DNA from 3 places in the Bacillus sp. 01N45 genome. Region 2 is predicted to be linked to each of the others. Evidence: riboswitches for the same ligand, from Rfam matches in the RefSeq annotation. Region 2 holds a riboswitch; each other region holds the start of a gene.
What was found. Region 2 has a riboswitch for thiamine pyrophosphate ahead of thiM (hydroxyethylthiazole kinase). Riboswitches for the same ligand answer to the same signal wherever they lie in the genome.
Positions count from the first base shown of each region.

Region 1: it holds a riboswitch for thiamine pyrophosphate, as region 2 does, so the genes downstream of both, tenA (thiaminase II) here and thiM (hydroxyethylthiazole kinase) in region 2, are expected to answer to the same signal.
Region 3: it holds a riboswitch for thiamine pyrophosphate, as region 2 does, so the genes downstream of both, thiC (phosphomethylpyrimidine synthase ThiC) here and thiM (hydroxyethylthiazole kinase) in region 2, are expected to answer to the same signal.

Region 1 is NZ_JBFTQW010000007.1:302,415-307,722, forward strand. It holds gene tenI (thiazole tautomerase TenI) at 1-123, opposite strand, end outside; gene AC1DMU_RS18760 (ABC transporter substrate-binding protein) at 134-1,135, opposite strand; gene AC1DMU_RS18765 (ABC transporter permease) at 1,132-1,884, opposite strand; gene AC1DMU_RS18770 (ABC transporter ATP-binding protein) at 1,884-2,633, opposite strand; gene tenA (thiaminase II) at 2,602-3,297, opposite strand; TPP riboswitch at 3,380-3,482, opposite strand; TPP riboswitch at 3,543-3,654, opposite strand; gene AC1DMU_RS18780 (SH3 domain-containing protein) at 3,924-5,084, shown strand; gene AC1DMU_RS18785 (hypothetical protein) at 5,090-5,308, shown strand, end outside.
Region 2 is NZ_JBFTQW010000009.1:95,910-101,217, reverse strand. It holds gene thiE (thiamine phosphate synthase) at 50-709, opposite strand; gene thiM (hydroxyethylthiazole kinase) at 726-1,541, opposite strand; TPP riboswitch at 1,605-1,714, opposite strand; gene topB (DNA topoisomerase III) at 1,987-4,176, shown strand; gene AC1DMU_RS20610 (YhgE/Pip domain-containing protein) at 4,218-5,308, opposite strand, start outside.
Region 3 is NZ_JBFTQW010000006.1:280,384-285,691, forward strand. It holds gene AC1DMU_RS16570 (magnetosome magnetite crystal formation protein family) at 1-249, opposite strand, end outside; gene lldP (L-lactate permease) at 534-2,189, shown strand; TPP riboswitch at 2,261-2,376, shown strand; gene thiC (phosphomethylpyrimidine synthase ThiC) at 2,489-4,249, shown strand; gene AC1DMU_RS16585 (arsenic transporter) at 4,351-5,308, opposite strand, start outside.

The sequences.
Region 1 (5,308 bases), on a different contig from region 2:
CGTACTTTTCTCACGCTCACGAATATGCAAATAATCAATCTCACTCTCAATTTGCATCGCTACATTCACTAACTCTTCGAATGACATGTGACCATTTGAGATTACATGAAGCTCATTTTTCATATTCATTCGCCTACTTTAAAATGTTTTCGAATAATTCCTCAGCCGGAACGATTTCTTTCGTCATTCCTTTATCTTTCAGCCATTTATTTTGTTTCTCCCATGACTCTTTTGAATCCGATAAGAATGGCTCATCTTTCGTTTCCATCTTCTCTAATAAAATTTTCATGCTCTCTTTTTCAACTTCTGGTACAAGCGGGAAGTTTTCTTTTTCTTGATGGTTTAATAAAATATTTAATGCTTCATCTGGATTTTTCTTCATGAAATCATAGCCTTTTTTCGTACCACGTAAGAAAGCTTGTAACGCTTCTTTATCTTTTTTCAACGTTTTATCACCTGTTACAAATACAAGCTCATGGTAATTCGGTACACCGTAATCTGCTGGGTTAAAGTACGCTGGTTCATGACCTTCATGACGCATAACAGGTACTTCATGGTTAATGTATGCCCCTGTTACCGCATCCACTTTTTTCGTAATTAATGCCGGTACTAAATCAAAGCCAACATCGACTACTTTTACTGTATCTGGATTACCACCAGCTTCTTTTACCATCGTTTTTAAATACATCTCACTTAAAGGTGTTCCAGAATAGCCAACTGTTTTCCCCTCTAAATCTTTTGGCGATTGAATGCCTGCTGATTTCAGCGATACAACATGATTTAATGGTGAACGTACGACAGCTCCAATTGATTTCACTGGAATTTGTTCATTTGCTTTTGCCATGACAACATCTGGCTGATAATATAAGCCAACCGTTACTTTTCCTGCAGCTGCTAAAGTTAATGGATCAGTCGGATTGGAAGGGAATTTAATATTCACCTTTACTCCTTCTTCTTTAAAGTAGCCTTTTTCAATCGCCGCATAAATAAAGCTATGTACCGCATTTGGGTACCAATCAAGCATGACCGTTATTTCTTTTTCCTTTTTCCCCTTATCTGACGCTGAATTACTAGAACATCCAGCAATCATTGCAACTAATAATGTAAACACAAAGATGCGTTTTAAAAATTTCATGAATACTTCCTCCAACTAATAAATTTCTTTTCTAAAATCGAAATAAGTATGACGAAGAAAATAGCTAATAATGATAACAATACAATGGGTGCAAATACACCTGCGCCGTCTAACTGCGTCATCATTCTTTTACTGAAATACCCTAGCCCAGCTTGTGCACCGAGCCATTCACCAATTGCTGCCCCAATTACACTAAGCGGAACTGCAATTTTTAAAGCTGAGAAAAAATAAGGAAGAGCAGACGGCAATTTTAATTTAAGAAAAACATCTTTTTTCGTTGCCCCATACGTAACTAATAGCTCCTCCCATTCTTTTTTCGTACTGCGTAGTCCATCATACGTATTGACCGCAATTGGGAAAAACGTAATTAAAACCGTAACAACGACCTTACTCCAGATCGTATATCCAAACCATAAAACGAAGAGCGGAGCAAGCGCTGTAATCGGAATCGTTTGTGAGGCAACTAATAGTGGATAAAATGCCCTCTCCATCCAATTACTCGCATTCATTAACATCGCTAGTCCTACCCCAAGTACGATAGAAATAGCCACCCCTATTAAAACGACGGATAAGGTTGCCGGCAAATGAACCGTAAATAATATATCTTTTAGTTTCCAGATCTTCATCACAATTGCAGACGGTGACGGTAAAATGTACATTTCGTCTACGATTCTTGCGCCTACTTCCCAAAAGGCAAGTAAAATACTAGTAAGTGTAAGGGCAGGTAATAGCTCCTTCAACCGGTTCATCATACGAGTACCTGCCTTTGTAACATACTAAGAAGCTCATCTTTAAGCGCTAACACTTCAGGCTTATATAAATCTTTTCTTGTTCGATTACGATCAAGTGGTACAACCCTCTCGGTTAAAGTAGTTATCGGTTGCTGCTCTACTACTAAAATTCGATTAGAAAGAAACAACGCTTCTTCCACATCATGAGTGATAAATAAAATTGTTTTTTCCCACTCTTTCCATTGTTCAAACAGCCATTCTTGCAAAGATGCCTTCGTTAAAGCGTCCAACGCGCTAAACGGTTCATCTAACAACAATATCTCCCCGCCTGTTAATAAAGTTCGAATGAAAGATACGCGTTGCCTCATACCACCAGATAAATCTTTCGGATATTTTGTCTCATACCCTTGTAAACCAAATTTATGTAACAGTTCCTTTGCCTTTATTTGCGCTTCTTTCTTCTGTACACCTTGGCACTCTAGCGGCAGGGCAGCATTCTCAATAATCGTTCTCCATGGCAGGAGCATATCTTTTTGGGGCATATAGCCTACAGGATGGCTCTTTGTTTCTGTCAGCTCTATCTGTCCAGTACTCACCTCTTCTAAACCTGTAATAAGGCGAAATAAAGTACTTTTCCCGCATCCACTCGGTCCGATAATACTTACAAACTCTTTATCTTGTATAGAAGCATTTAATTCATTGATGATTGTTTTCTCATCATAATGAAAAGAAACATTATGAAACTGTAGTATGTTCTTGCTCCTCAAATCCCCACATCTCCTTACGATAGGACATATCCCAGAATAAATATTCAAATCGACTGGAATATAGGAATATCTCCTCTAATCGATCTAACTCTTTGTCAGACTTTCCAACTGCCATTTCATTTAATAAATCTATTAACCAAATACAAAGGCTACCGTATTCTTCTGAACTATATCCTTGAATCCACTCACCAAAGAACTCATGATCTCTTGCTCCAGGAATATCGTTTAAACGCTTTCCAATTTCCCAGTAACTCCACATACATGGAAGAAGTGCTGCTATTAATTCCGCAAGTGTGCCATTTTGAGATACAGACATCATGTAATTTGTATAGGCTAAATTTTTAGCAGATGGTTTTGCAGATTCTATCTCCTCTATAGAAATACCAAGTCTTTTTGCATATTGTTTATGGATCGTCATTTCTCCATTTAATATGCCATCAATTTGTTCAGCAAATTTCCCCATTACTTGTGGATTCGTTGCTTTTACAACACCAATCGCATATAGCTTTGCATAATCTAACAAATATAAATAATCTTGAATAATATAATACTGAAACTTATCTTTTTCTAACGTGCCATCTCCCATACCTACTACAAACGGGTGATTATGACTCATCTCCCAAACTGGTTGTACAGTTTCTAATAATCTATCGCAAAATTTCATTTCTCTATCCCCTTTCAATTTATATATCTAAATAAAAAACCACTTCTAAATAAGAAGTGGTTACAGCAAATAAAATTATAATTTATTCGTTGTTCCACTTCCCTTCGCTAGTATTACCTAGATCAGGTCTGTAAGGGTTAAGGATTATTCCTCTCTCAGCACAACAAGCACCCCTAGTGGTTTCAATATGAAATTTTCAAACAAAAAAGCCCCGTTTCTATACGCAAAGAAACGGGGACTCATTATTAGTGTCCGAATTGCTTCCCTACGCTAGCATAATCTAGATCAGGTAATGAAAAGGATCAAAGGCTTACGGCCTACTCTCAGCTGGCAACACCAGCTCTCCTAGCAAACTATGAAATTAACACTGTCAGTATAACATCGTAATAAGACATCATCAACTGTTTTAATTTTCCCAATTGTCAACAAAATAACAAAACTATATAATACTTATATTCTATCTTAGAAATTATTATCCTAATTAATTGGATAAAAAGGAATCATTATCCTCAAAAAATTTATTTTTATATTGATTTCATATTACATTTATGTGAATACACCCACTATATTATATCTTTATACTATAATAAAATTACAACTATACAACTAGAGGAGGTCTCTATTATATGAATATGAAAGCTACTGCTTTAACAGCAACTACTGTCGCAATTGCCTCTTTACTTCCTTCTATGGGAGAAACAAATGTACAAACAGCCAACGCTGAACAATTATCTAATGTGAAAACTGGATATGTCAAAGTCGATCAAGTAGCCTTACATACAAAAGATAACGCAAATAGCTCATCAATTGATACAATTCGCTTTAATACGAAGGTAAACATACTTGAAACAACTAATGGCTGGTATAAAGTATCTGTTAATAATAAAGTAGGTTACGTACAAAAAGATGCTATTCTACTAAAAAACAAACTTCAATCTAATAATCAATACATCGTTAATGCCAATGCATTAAACGTTCGTTCTGAACCTAATTTAGAATCTTCAATTTTAGATGTATTACCAAATGGGAAATTCGTTACCATTCAAGAAGAACAAGGCGAGTGGTATAAAATTTTACATAATGGCAAAACAGGTTACGTACAAAAAGCATTCGTATCTAATGGTTCACAGCCTTTAGTAAAAGGCATCACAGTTCAAACTAATACGAAATACACAGTTGCAACACCTAAACTTAATGTACGTGGCAACGCTAGTACAAGTGGTGCACTACTTGGTTCATTACAAAATGGTACACAAATACAAGTAGTGGAAACTGTAGGAACTTGGTATAAAATTCGTTTTGGCACAGGATACGGATACGTGGCAAAACATTATGTGGTGCAAAATCAAATGCAATCACAAGCTCAAACGGCTCAACCTACTTCCATTCCAGCAGTTTTCAAATTCCCTACTCAAGGAAGAATTAGCTCAACCTTTGATATACGTTGGGAACAAATGCATTATGGTATAGATATTGCGGCTCAAGGTAATGTCTCAATCCAGGCGGCAGCTGCAGGTAAAGTTGTGAAATCATATTATTCAGCTAGCTATGGCAATGTTGTGTTCATCGCCCATCAAATAAACGGGAAATTATATACAACAGTCTATGCACACATGAAAGATCGCACTGTACAAGCTGGTGATCAAGTACAAGCTGGACAATTAGTAGGTCATATGGGAAACACAGGTCATTCATACGGGCAACATCTTCATTTTGAATTACACAATGGAGAATGGAATTTTGAAAAAACAAATGCAGTAAACCCACTGCCATATTTAGTTAGGTAAATTGTATGCAACGCAATATCAATATACCTCTCTTAATTGAATACTTCGCCTTTTTAGGTTTAATCTGTTGTTTAATCATTTACAATACAAACACTGTATTTTTATCTATTATCATTGCTTTTGTTACTTTAGAAATTATGATGGAATCCTTTCAAGTACAACTAAAACAAAAAATTGCTCATATATATAATGCCATCTTTCTATTAAGTGCCCTAATAACAAAT
Region 2 (5,308 bases):
TTTTAACTGTCCATTATGTTCTTTTCTATTTTTGTGAAGTTCCGTTTTCCTACAAACCCCTATTTACTTCCTCAACTAGCTTCTTCGTACTTTCATACGGAGATTCAGCTAAACTAATCGCGGAAATAATAGAAACGCCGTCCGCACCTGCTTCTATAACTGACGCTGTATTTTCAATTGTAATGCCACCAATCCCGACGATCGGTATTGTAATTCCTTGCTCTCTAAAATAAGCTAAACCTTTCGTTCCTTGAACTGCTTTCGTATCTTTTTTTGTACTCGTTGGGAAAATAGGGCCAACACCTAAATAATCAGCTCCGTTTTCAATTGCCCAGCGTGCTTCTTCAATTGTATGTGTAGATACACCAACAATTTTATCACCCATTTTTTCACGAACAGAAGTAATTCCTTCATCATCTTGGCCAACATGCACGCCATCTGCATCTAACTCCATAGCTAGTTCCACATCATCATTTACGATGAATGGTACACCGTACTCTTTACAGACTGCTTGTAGTTCTTTCGCGAAACAAATACGTTTCTCTCCCGTTAAAGCCCCTTCCCCCTTTTCACGAAATTGAAAAATTGTTATACCACCTTCAAGTGCATCTCTCAATACTTGTAGTGGCTCCTTCGCACAATTGTTACTTCCCATAATAAAATATACTGATAATAATCTAGACATTTCAGCCTTTGTAATACAGGGCATCTAGTTCACCTCCTTACTATATAAGCTCAATCTTCCCATACTTCTCAATATCACCCGAAGTGGTATTCGCTAACTGATTTAAAAATTCAATTTGGAAACTACCAGGTCCCTTTTCCACTGTCTTAGCAGCTGCCAGTTCCGCAGCTACACCATAAAACGTTAATGCCACTACTGCTGCCTTTACATAATCCTTTTCTACTGCTACAAATGCTCCTATTACAGAAGTTAGTAAACAACCAGTTCCCGTAACTTTCGTTAAAATAGGGTGACCATTTCGAATAAGGATCGTTCGTTCTCCATCTGTAACAACATCTTCTTTTCCAGTAATCACCGCTACTGTATTTAATTCATCCGCTGCCTGCCTTGCAATACTTACGACATTGCCATTTCCAACACCGGCGTCTACCCCTTTAATTTCCCATCTCTCATTAATAACGTTCGCTATTTCAGCTGCATTTCCGCGGATAATCGCTAAATCAATTTCAGCCGGAATATGTCTCGCAACTTCTGTTCGATACGATGTTGCTCCTGCACCAACTGGATCAAATAGTACTGGTACATTATTCACATTTGCTGATTTACCAGCAAGTAACATCGCTTCTACCTCTTCAGGACGAAGTGTACCCATATTTAAAACAAGGGCTCCCGCAATGCTAGCCATTTCTGCTACTTCTTCTTTCGCATACGCCATTACAGGTGATGCTCCTAACGCTAACAAGCCGTTAGCTGTAAAATTTGTTACAACAACATTTGTAATATTATGCACGAGTGGATTAGACTCTCTCACCAAATCCACTACTTTACTAATTTCTTTCATATTCATCCTTTTCATCTCCTAACTATAGTGATGGGAGATACACAAAAAGGCACTTTGCGCGTACGCAAAGTGCCTGAACATGTGCTTTTACACTCTCCCTACGCTGGCATTATCCAACAGGTTCAAATGGTCAATGACGGATTAGTCATACTCTCAGTTTGCATCCACAAACTCCCATGTGTTTATTATTCATCTACTTCAAAGTCTACTCTTATTCTAGTAAAATAACAAGTTCTTTACTTTTCTATTTAATATAGGAGCAACTAATAAAACAATAAGCATAATAAATAAGTATCTATTTCTCATAGTCTCATCATGGCGCATATTATGTTCTGTCGCCATCATTCACCCTCAAACAGATGTTATCCCACTAAAAAACGTTCAAATCTGGAGCGAAACTGAATCTCAAGAAGATGTATGCTATAGTTAACGTATGGAAATTTGAAAGGATGTTTTAAATATGGTAAAAAGCGTTGTAATCGCTGAAAAGCCTTCCGTTGCACGTGATATTGCGCGTGTACTTAAGTGCGATAAAAAAGGAAATGGCTACCTTGAAGGTAGTAAATATATTGTAACTTGGGCTTTAGGTCATCTCGTTACATTAGCTGATCCAGAAAGCTATGATGTGAAATATAAACAGTGGAATTTAGAAGATTTACCGATGCTACCTGAGCGCTTGAAATTAACGGTTATTAAACAAACAGGGAAACAATTTAATGCTGTGAAGAGTCAGCTACTTAGAAAAGATGTAAATGAAATTATTGTAGCGACAGATGCTGGACGCGAAGGCGAATTAGTCGCACGTTGGATTATCGATAAAGTTAAAATACAAAAACCTATTAAGCGTTTATGGATTTCATCTGTTACTGATAAAGCAATTAAAGATGGCTTCGCAAATTTAAAACCAGGTAAAGCATATGACAATTTATACGCTTCGGCTGTCGCACGTTCAGAAGCTGACTGGTACATCGGTCTTAACGCGACTCGCGCTTTAACGACTCGCTTTAATGCCCAGCTGAATTGCGGCCGTGTACAAACACCTACTGTCGCTATGATCGCTAATCGTGAAGATGAAATAAAGAACTTCAAAGCTCAAACTTACTACGGTATCGAAGCACAAACAACGAATCAGTTAAAACTAACTTGGCAAGATGCAAATGGTAATAGCCGCAGTTTTAATAAAGAAAAAATTGATGGTATTGTAAAAGGTTTAGATAAGCATAATGCTACCGTTGTGGAAATTGATAAAAAACAGAAGAAGTCATTCTCTCCTGGTCTTTACGATTTAACTGAATTACAACGTGATGCAAATAAAAAGTTCGGTTACTCTGCGAAAGAAACATTAAACATTATGCAGAAATTGTATGAGCAACATAAAGTTCTAACGTATCCTCGTACAGATTCACGCTATATTTCATCTGATATCGTTGGAACACTTCCAGAGCGTCTAAAAGCATGTGGCGTTGGAGAATACCGTCCTTTAGCACATAAAGTATTACAAAAGCCTATCAAGGCTAATAAATCATTTGTTGATGATAGTAAAGTAAGCGATCATCACGCAATTATTCCGACAGAAGGATACGTTAATTTCTCCGCCTTCACAGATAAAGAACGTAAAATTTATGATTTAGTTGTAAAACGTTTCTTAGCCATTTTATTCCCAGCATTCGAATACGAACAACTAACGTTACGCACAAAAGTTGACAATGAAACGTTCATTGCACGAGGAAAAACAATTTTACATGCCGGCTGGAAAGAAGTATATGAAAACCGCTTTGAAGATGATGATGTAATGGATGACGTAAAGGAGCAACTTCTACCTCGCATTGAAAAAGGCGATACATTAACTGTAAAGTTAATTATGCAAACATCAGGTCAAACGAAAGCACCTGCACGTTTTAACGAGGCAACTTTACTTTCAGCAATGGAGAATCCTACAAAATATATGGATACGCAAAACAAACAACTTGCTGATACGTTAAAATCAACTGGTGGATTAGGTACTGTAGCGACACGCGCAGATATTATCGACAAGTTATTCAATTCGTTCTTACTTGAAAAACGTGGTAAAGATATTCACATTACTTCAAAAGGCCGTCAGCTACTTGATTTAGTGCCAGAAGAACTGAAATCTCCTACACTAACTGGTGAATGGGAGCAAAAACTCGAAGCAATTGCAAAGGGTAAACTGAAAAAAGAAGTATTCATTTCAGAAATGAAGAACTATACGAAAGAAATTGTTTCTGAAATTAAATCGAGTGATAAAAAATATAAACATGACAACATTTCAACAAAGTCTTGTCCAGACTGCGGTAAACCAATGCTAGAGGTAAACGGCAAAAAAGGAAAAATGCTTGTATGCCAAGACCGTGAATGTGGTCATCGTAAAAATGTATCTCGTACAACAAACGCTCGTTGTCCGCAATGTAAGAAGAAGTTAGAATTACGTGGTGAAGGTGCAGGACAAATCTTTGCATGTAAATGTGGCTATCGTGAGAAATTATCCACATTCCAAGAAAGACGTAAAAAGGAATCTGGAAGCAAAGCTGATAAACGCGACGTTCAAAAATATATGAAACAGCAGAACAAAGAAGAAGAACCATTAAACAATCCGTTCGCAGAAGCATTAAAGAAGTTAAAATTCGATTAAACAAAAAGGTTCCTACCACTATCGGTAGGAACCTTTTATTTTTAATGAATAATTTTACTTCCTTTAGCGTTCTCAACAAACTTTTCACTCGATTTGTTAATTGGTGTTTTCAGTAATAACGCAGCAACAATCATAATTACTACGAAAGCACTTAACACAAGTAAATCTCGCGTTACGATATCCCAAAGCATTCCACCTACTGTTTCACGAATTGCACTAATTGCATATGTGAACGGTAAGAACGGATAAATTGCTTGGAAGAACGCTGGTGTCATTTGAATTGGGAATGTTCCGCCCGATCCTGCTACTTGCAGTACAAGTAAAATAATCGCCATCGATTTCCCAACGTTTCCGAAAATAGAAACAAGTGAGTATACAATACAAACGAAGACTCCACCAATAAATAAACTAAATAACACAAACCAGAACTTATCGACTACGTACGTACCGAGCAAGAATATATCTCCCATCGATACGATAAACGCTTGTGAAAGACCTATCGTTAAGAATGTTAATAAACGTCCGAAGTAAATTTCATGGCTCTTATAATTCGCGCCTTCTTCATGCACTTCTACTGTTAATAATGAAACCATTAATAATGCGCCTACCCATAATGCAAGCACTGTATAGAATGGTGACATCGCTGAACCGTAGTTTGGCATCGCAAATAACTTATTCTCTTTTAAATTGACTGGATTCGCGAAGTAATCACTTTGCTTTTCAACATCATTTTTTAATAAGCGTATGATGTCTTTTAAATCCTCTTCAGATTCAAAATCACGAATTTTATTTGCTAATTCTTTAATCTTTTTCTCAGTCTCCGGCATTTCAGCTTTAATATCTGCTAATTTTTTTCTACCGTCTACTAAGCCTTTTGATGAATCTTCTAGTAATTTTTTAACATCTGGAAGCTTTTTGTCTGCTTCTTTTAAAATTTGAGATGTGTTTTTAGACATCTCTTTTGTGCGAGCAATTGCTGCATTGAAATTTGGAGTGATTTCCGAGTCATATTTAGCTAAAATGTCACCTATTTGAGCCGAAGTACTTTTAGATACTGCGTTAATACTTTCAATAACATCTGCTGCTGGTTTTTGACCTTTATTAATAGCGTCAATTCCTTTATCAGTTAAAT
Region 3 (5,308 bases), on a different contig from region 2:
AATACATAAGACAATCATTGCTCCAATTCCAAGTGTTACGTCTGGTTGATTCGATCCGATACCCATAATTCCTAGAATAATAAATCCAATAAATGACGCGATGCTTGGAATGATGTGTGTCCATAGAGCGCGTTTTGCGTGCGGTTTCGTTTCAGAATCGCCCACAATCCACACAATGATAGGGAATAAGATAGGGGCAAATAATACACTAAAGTATGATAAAGCTGCTAATATTTTGTTTCCGTTCATATATATCACCTCATAAATAATATCCGTTTTTATACCTTTATTATGCAGGAAATGTAGCGAGCTTCCTATCGATGAACATTACAAGAACGTGACGTTTTTGTAAGATTCTTATGATAAATAATAAAATTTTCAAAAAAATCTTTTTTAATGAAAATTGTTGTGATAAAATTAATGAAAACGTTTTCTTTGACGTTTTTTTATTTTAGGTTTAAAGGTATGATGACCTGATAGTCTATTGATGAGGTTATTCTATTTAAAAGGGGATTCTTTAGGGGGAGAGAACAATGAACACATGGACACAAGTTTATGATCCGTTCGGAAACATTTGGATTTCGGCAGCGGTCGCACTTATTCCGATTATCTTTTTTTTCTTAGCTTTAGCAGTTTTCCGCATGAAGGGGTATGTGGCAGGATTAATTACAGTCGTACTTACAATTTTAGTTGCGTTATTCGCTTATAAGATGCCGTTCACGATGGCGATGGCAGCGACGGGATATGGTTTCTTATACGGACTATGGCCAATTGCTTGGATTATCATTATGTCGGTATTTTTATATAAAATATCTGTGAAAACAGGTCAATTCGATGTGATTCGTGCATCTGTATTATCCATTACGAATGACCATCGTTTACTCGTTATTTTAATCGGTTTTTCATTTGGAGCATTTTTGGAAGGGGCAGCAGGATTTGGTGCACCAGTAGCGATTACCGCAGCGCTTCTTGCAGGTCTTGGGTTAAATCCTTTATATGCAGCGGGTCTGTGTTTAATCGCAAATACGGCACCAGTAGCGTTCGGAGCGATGGGAATTCCGATTACAGTTGCTGGACAAGTAACAGGTATTGATCCGCATAAAATTGGACAAATGGCTGGGCATCAATTACCGTTCTTATCATTATTTGTTCCGTTCTTTATCGTATTTTTAATGGATGGATTTAAAGGAGTAAGACAAACATGGCCGGCTCTATTTGTAGCAGGTAGCTCATTTGCAATTACGCAGTTCATTACAGCGACGTTCTTAGGGCCAGAACTTCCGGATATTACGTCAGCACTTGTAAGTTTAGTGAGTCTATCGCTATTCTTAAAAGTTTGGCAGCCGAAAGAAATCTATCAGTCTAAAGAAGCAAATAGTGAGGTAGCAGCAACGGCGATATCTATGCCGAAACTAACGGTAGGAAAAGTAGTAAAAGCATGGTCTCCATTCATTATTTTAACTGTGATGGTAGTCATTTGGAGCCAAAGTTTCTTTAAAGCGTTATTTGCTCCAGGCGGTGCTTTGGAAAGCCTTGTGTTTAAGTTTGAAGTTCCAGGCTTACACAATTTAGTAATGAAAGCAGAGCCAATTGTAAATAAACCGACGCCTTATGAAGCAATCTTGAAATTAGATATTTTATCAGCGACGGGAACAGCAATTTTAATTGCTTGTATCATTTCTATCTTTATTTTGAAAATGAGTGCAAAAGATGCAGTAGTAACATTTAAAGAAACGATAAATGAGCTTAAGATGCCAATTCTATCTATCGGATTCGTATTAGGATTCGCGTTTATCGCAAACTATTCTGGTCTATCTTCTACATTAGCATTAGCACTTGCAGGAACTGGCGGACTATTCCCGTTCTTCTCACCATTCCTAGGCTGGATCGGTGTATTTTTAACAGGATCCGATACGTCAGCGAATGCACTGTTCTCGAATTTACAAGCGATTACAGCGCAGCAAGTCGGTGTATCTGAAGTACTTCTCGTTGCAGCAAATACAACGGGCGGTGTAACAGGAAAAATGATTTCTCCGCAATCGATTGCAATTGCTTGTGCGGCAGTTGGACTTGCTGGAAAAGAATCAGATTTATTCCGCTTTACAGTGAAGCATAGTTTATTCTTCGTAATTATTGTTGGTATTATGACGTATGTACAGGCATATTATTTAACGTGGATGATTCCATAAACAACAAAAGAAATAAACTTTGCATTTTTCAGATTATCGTGTATGATGGGAAAGTATTGAAAATTAAATCAGTGATAAACTAGGGGTGCCTAACGTATGCGTAGGCTGAGAGAGAAGCGTGTGAACTTCTTAACCCTTTGGACCTGATCTGGCTCGTACCAGCGTAGGGAAGTTAACGGCTTTACATAATGATGTCTTTATGAGCCAGGTCCTTATTTTTTTATGGACCTGGCTCTTTTTATTTTGGCATACGCTGGCCATATCTTGTCCTTGTCACGTACAGGGGGGCAACAAAGGTTATGAAACAGTCTGTTTCAGCTGAGCAAATTGAATTGAAATCGAGTTTACCAGGAAGTAAGAAAGTGTATGTGGATGGACCACGCGCGGGTATGAAAGTGCCGATGCGCGAGATTGAACAAAGCGAAACGAACGGTATTCCGAATCCGCCAATTCGTGTATATGATACGAGCGGTCCTTATACAGATCCTGCGTATAAAGTGGAACTGGAAAAGGGATTGCAGGCGCCGCGCCACTCTTGGATCCTGGAGCGCGGAGATGTAGAAGCATACGAAGGGCGCGAAGTAAAACCAGAGGATGACGGTGTGAAAGTGGCTTTGAAACATACGCCTGTTTTCCCGCAAATGGATCGTCAGCCGCTTAGAGCAAAGCAAGGTGGAAATGTTACGCAAATGCATTATGCACGTAAGGGTATCATTACGTCTGAGATGGAATATGTTGCGATTCGTGAAGGAGTAGAGCCTGAGTTTGTTCGTAAGGAAATCGCGGAAGGTCGTGCCATTTTACCAGCGAATATTAACCATCCGGAAGCAGAACCGATGATTATCGGCCGTAACTTTCACGTGAAGGTCAATGCAAATATCGGAAACTCTGCTGTATCTTCTTCAATTGCAGAAGAAGTAGAGAAGATGACGTGGGCAACGCGTTGGGGTGCGGATACGATTATGGATTTATCTACAGGTAAAAATATTCATACGACGCGTGAGTGGATTATTCGTAACGCGCCTGTACCAGTTGGAACTGTACCGATTTATCAAGCGCTGGAAAAAGTAAATGGAATTGCAGAAGATTTAACGTGGGAAGTGTATCGTGATACGTTAATTGAGCAGGCGGAGCAAGGTGTGGATTACTTTACGATTCACGCGGGCGTATTACTTCGTTACATTCCGATTACTGCAAAGCGTACGACAGGTATCGTTTCACGTGGTGGTTCAATTATGGCACAGTGGTGTTTATTCCATCATAAAGAAAACTTCTTATACACTCATTTTGAAGAGATATGTGAAATTATGAAGCAGTACGACGTTTCGTTCTCTCTTGGAGATGGATTACGTCCAGGTTCGATTGCAGATGCAAATGACGAAGCACAGTTTTCTGAGCTTGAAACACTTGGTGAATTAACGAAGATTGCTTGGAAACATGATGTGCAAGTGATGATTGAAGGACCTGGGCATGTACCGATGCATTTAATTAAAGAGAATATGGAGAAAGAGCTTGATATTTGTCAGGGCGCGCCGTTCTATACACTTGGGCCGTTAACGACAGATATTGCACCAGGTTATGACCATATTACATCGGCAATTGGAGCGGCGATGATTGGCTGGTTTGGCACGGCGATGCTTTGTTATGTAACACCGAAAGAACATTTAGGTTTACCGAATAAAGATGATGTTCGCACGGGGGTTATTACGTACAAAATTGCTGCACATGCAGCTGATCTTGCGAAAGGGCACAAAACGGCTCATCAGCGTGATGATGCACTTTCAAAAGCTCGCTTTGAATTCCGTTGGCGCGATCAATTTAATTTATCTTTAGACCCTGAACGTGCGATGGAATATCACGATGAAACATTGCCAGCAGAAGGCGCGAAAACGGCTCATTTCTGTTCAATGTGTGGACCGAAGTTTTGTAGTATGAGAATTTCACATGATATTCGTGAATATGCGAAAGACAATGATTTAGAAACGACAGAAGCAATTGAAAAAGGGATGAAAGAGAAAGCGAAAGAATTTAAAGACACTGGTAGTCATTTATACCAATAACACGTTACACCTCTTTACTTGATTGATCACACTGTAGTACCTAACTTAAATATAGAAGAAGCCCCCTTTGCTAAGACGGTAGCAAAGGGGGCTTCTATTTTCTATAAGGCGAAGAATAATTGTACCCAGTAGTATAAGAGGAATAATGTGACGGCTGTTGTGAGTGGGATTACGATGAGAGATACGCTTAAATAATCTTTCCATTTCACTTTAATTTTATTTTGTCTTAGGATATACATCCAAATGAGGGAAGCTAGCGTACCGATTGGTAATAATAGTGAACCGATGTCACTACCAATGATATTTGCGAGATAGATAGTTTTTAATGTGACTGGATCTAGGCCCATTTCTGTTAATGTAATGGTACCAATCATAAGTGCAGGGTGATTATTAAAGACGTTAGAGAGGATAGATACAAGTCCGCCCATTGCAAAGCTAGCATAGAGTAGATGTTGACTTACAACTGGTTCAAGCCAATTTACAAGCGCCGTTGTTAATCCTGCGTTGTGAAGCCCGTAAATAATTACATACATAGAGAAAGCGAAAATTAAAATGTGCCACGGTGTCTTTTTCAAAATATCGACTGGGTTTGTTCGTAAGTAGTACCATCTCCAGATGAGAAGAACGAGTGAACCGAGTACAGCAACAATTTCGATTGGAATCGATAAGAAGGATGCAACGAATAGAAGACAGCGCATAAGAAAGACGAAACCTAATACTTTTAACATAAATTTTGTACGTTTTTGTTTCGTATTAACAGATTTTGTTCCTTTAAGTGGATGGAAGTTTTTTGTGAAGAAAATCTCTTCAATGTCATAAGAAGAAACAGGTAATTTTTTAGGAAGCTTTTTCTTTAACACTGTATACATGAGCCATGACATAAATAATAAACCTAGTGTTGCAGGTACAAACATCATAGCAGTATGCATGTAAAGAGTCATATTAACGATATTTAATGCGATTAAGTTTACGATATTACTTACACCAATTGGTGCACTAGATGCAGTAGCGATTAAAGCACCACTTAATAAATAAGGAATTTGTTGATGTGGTTTTAAT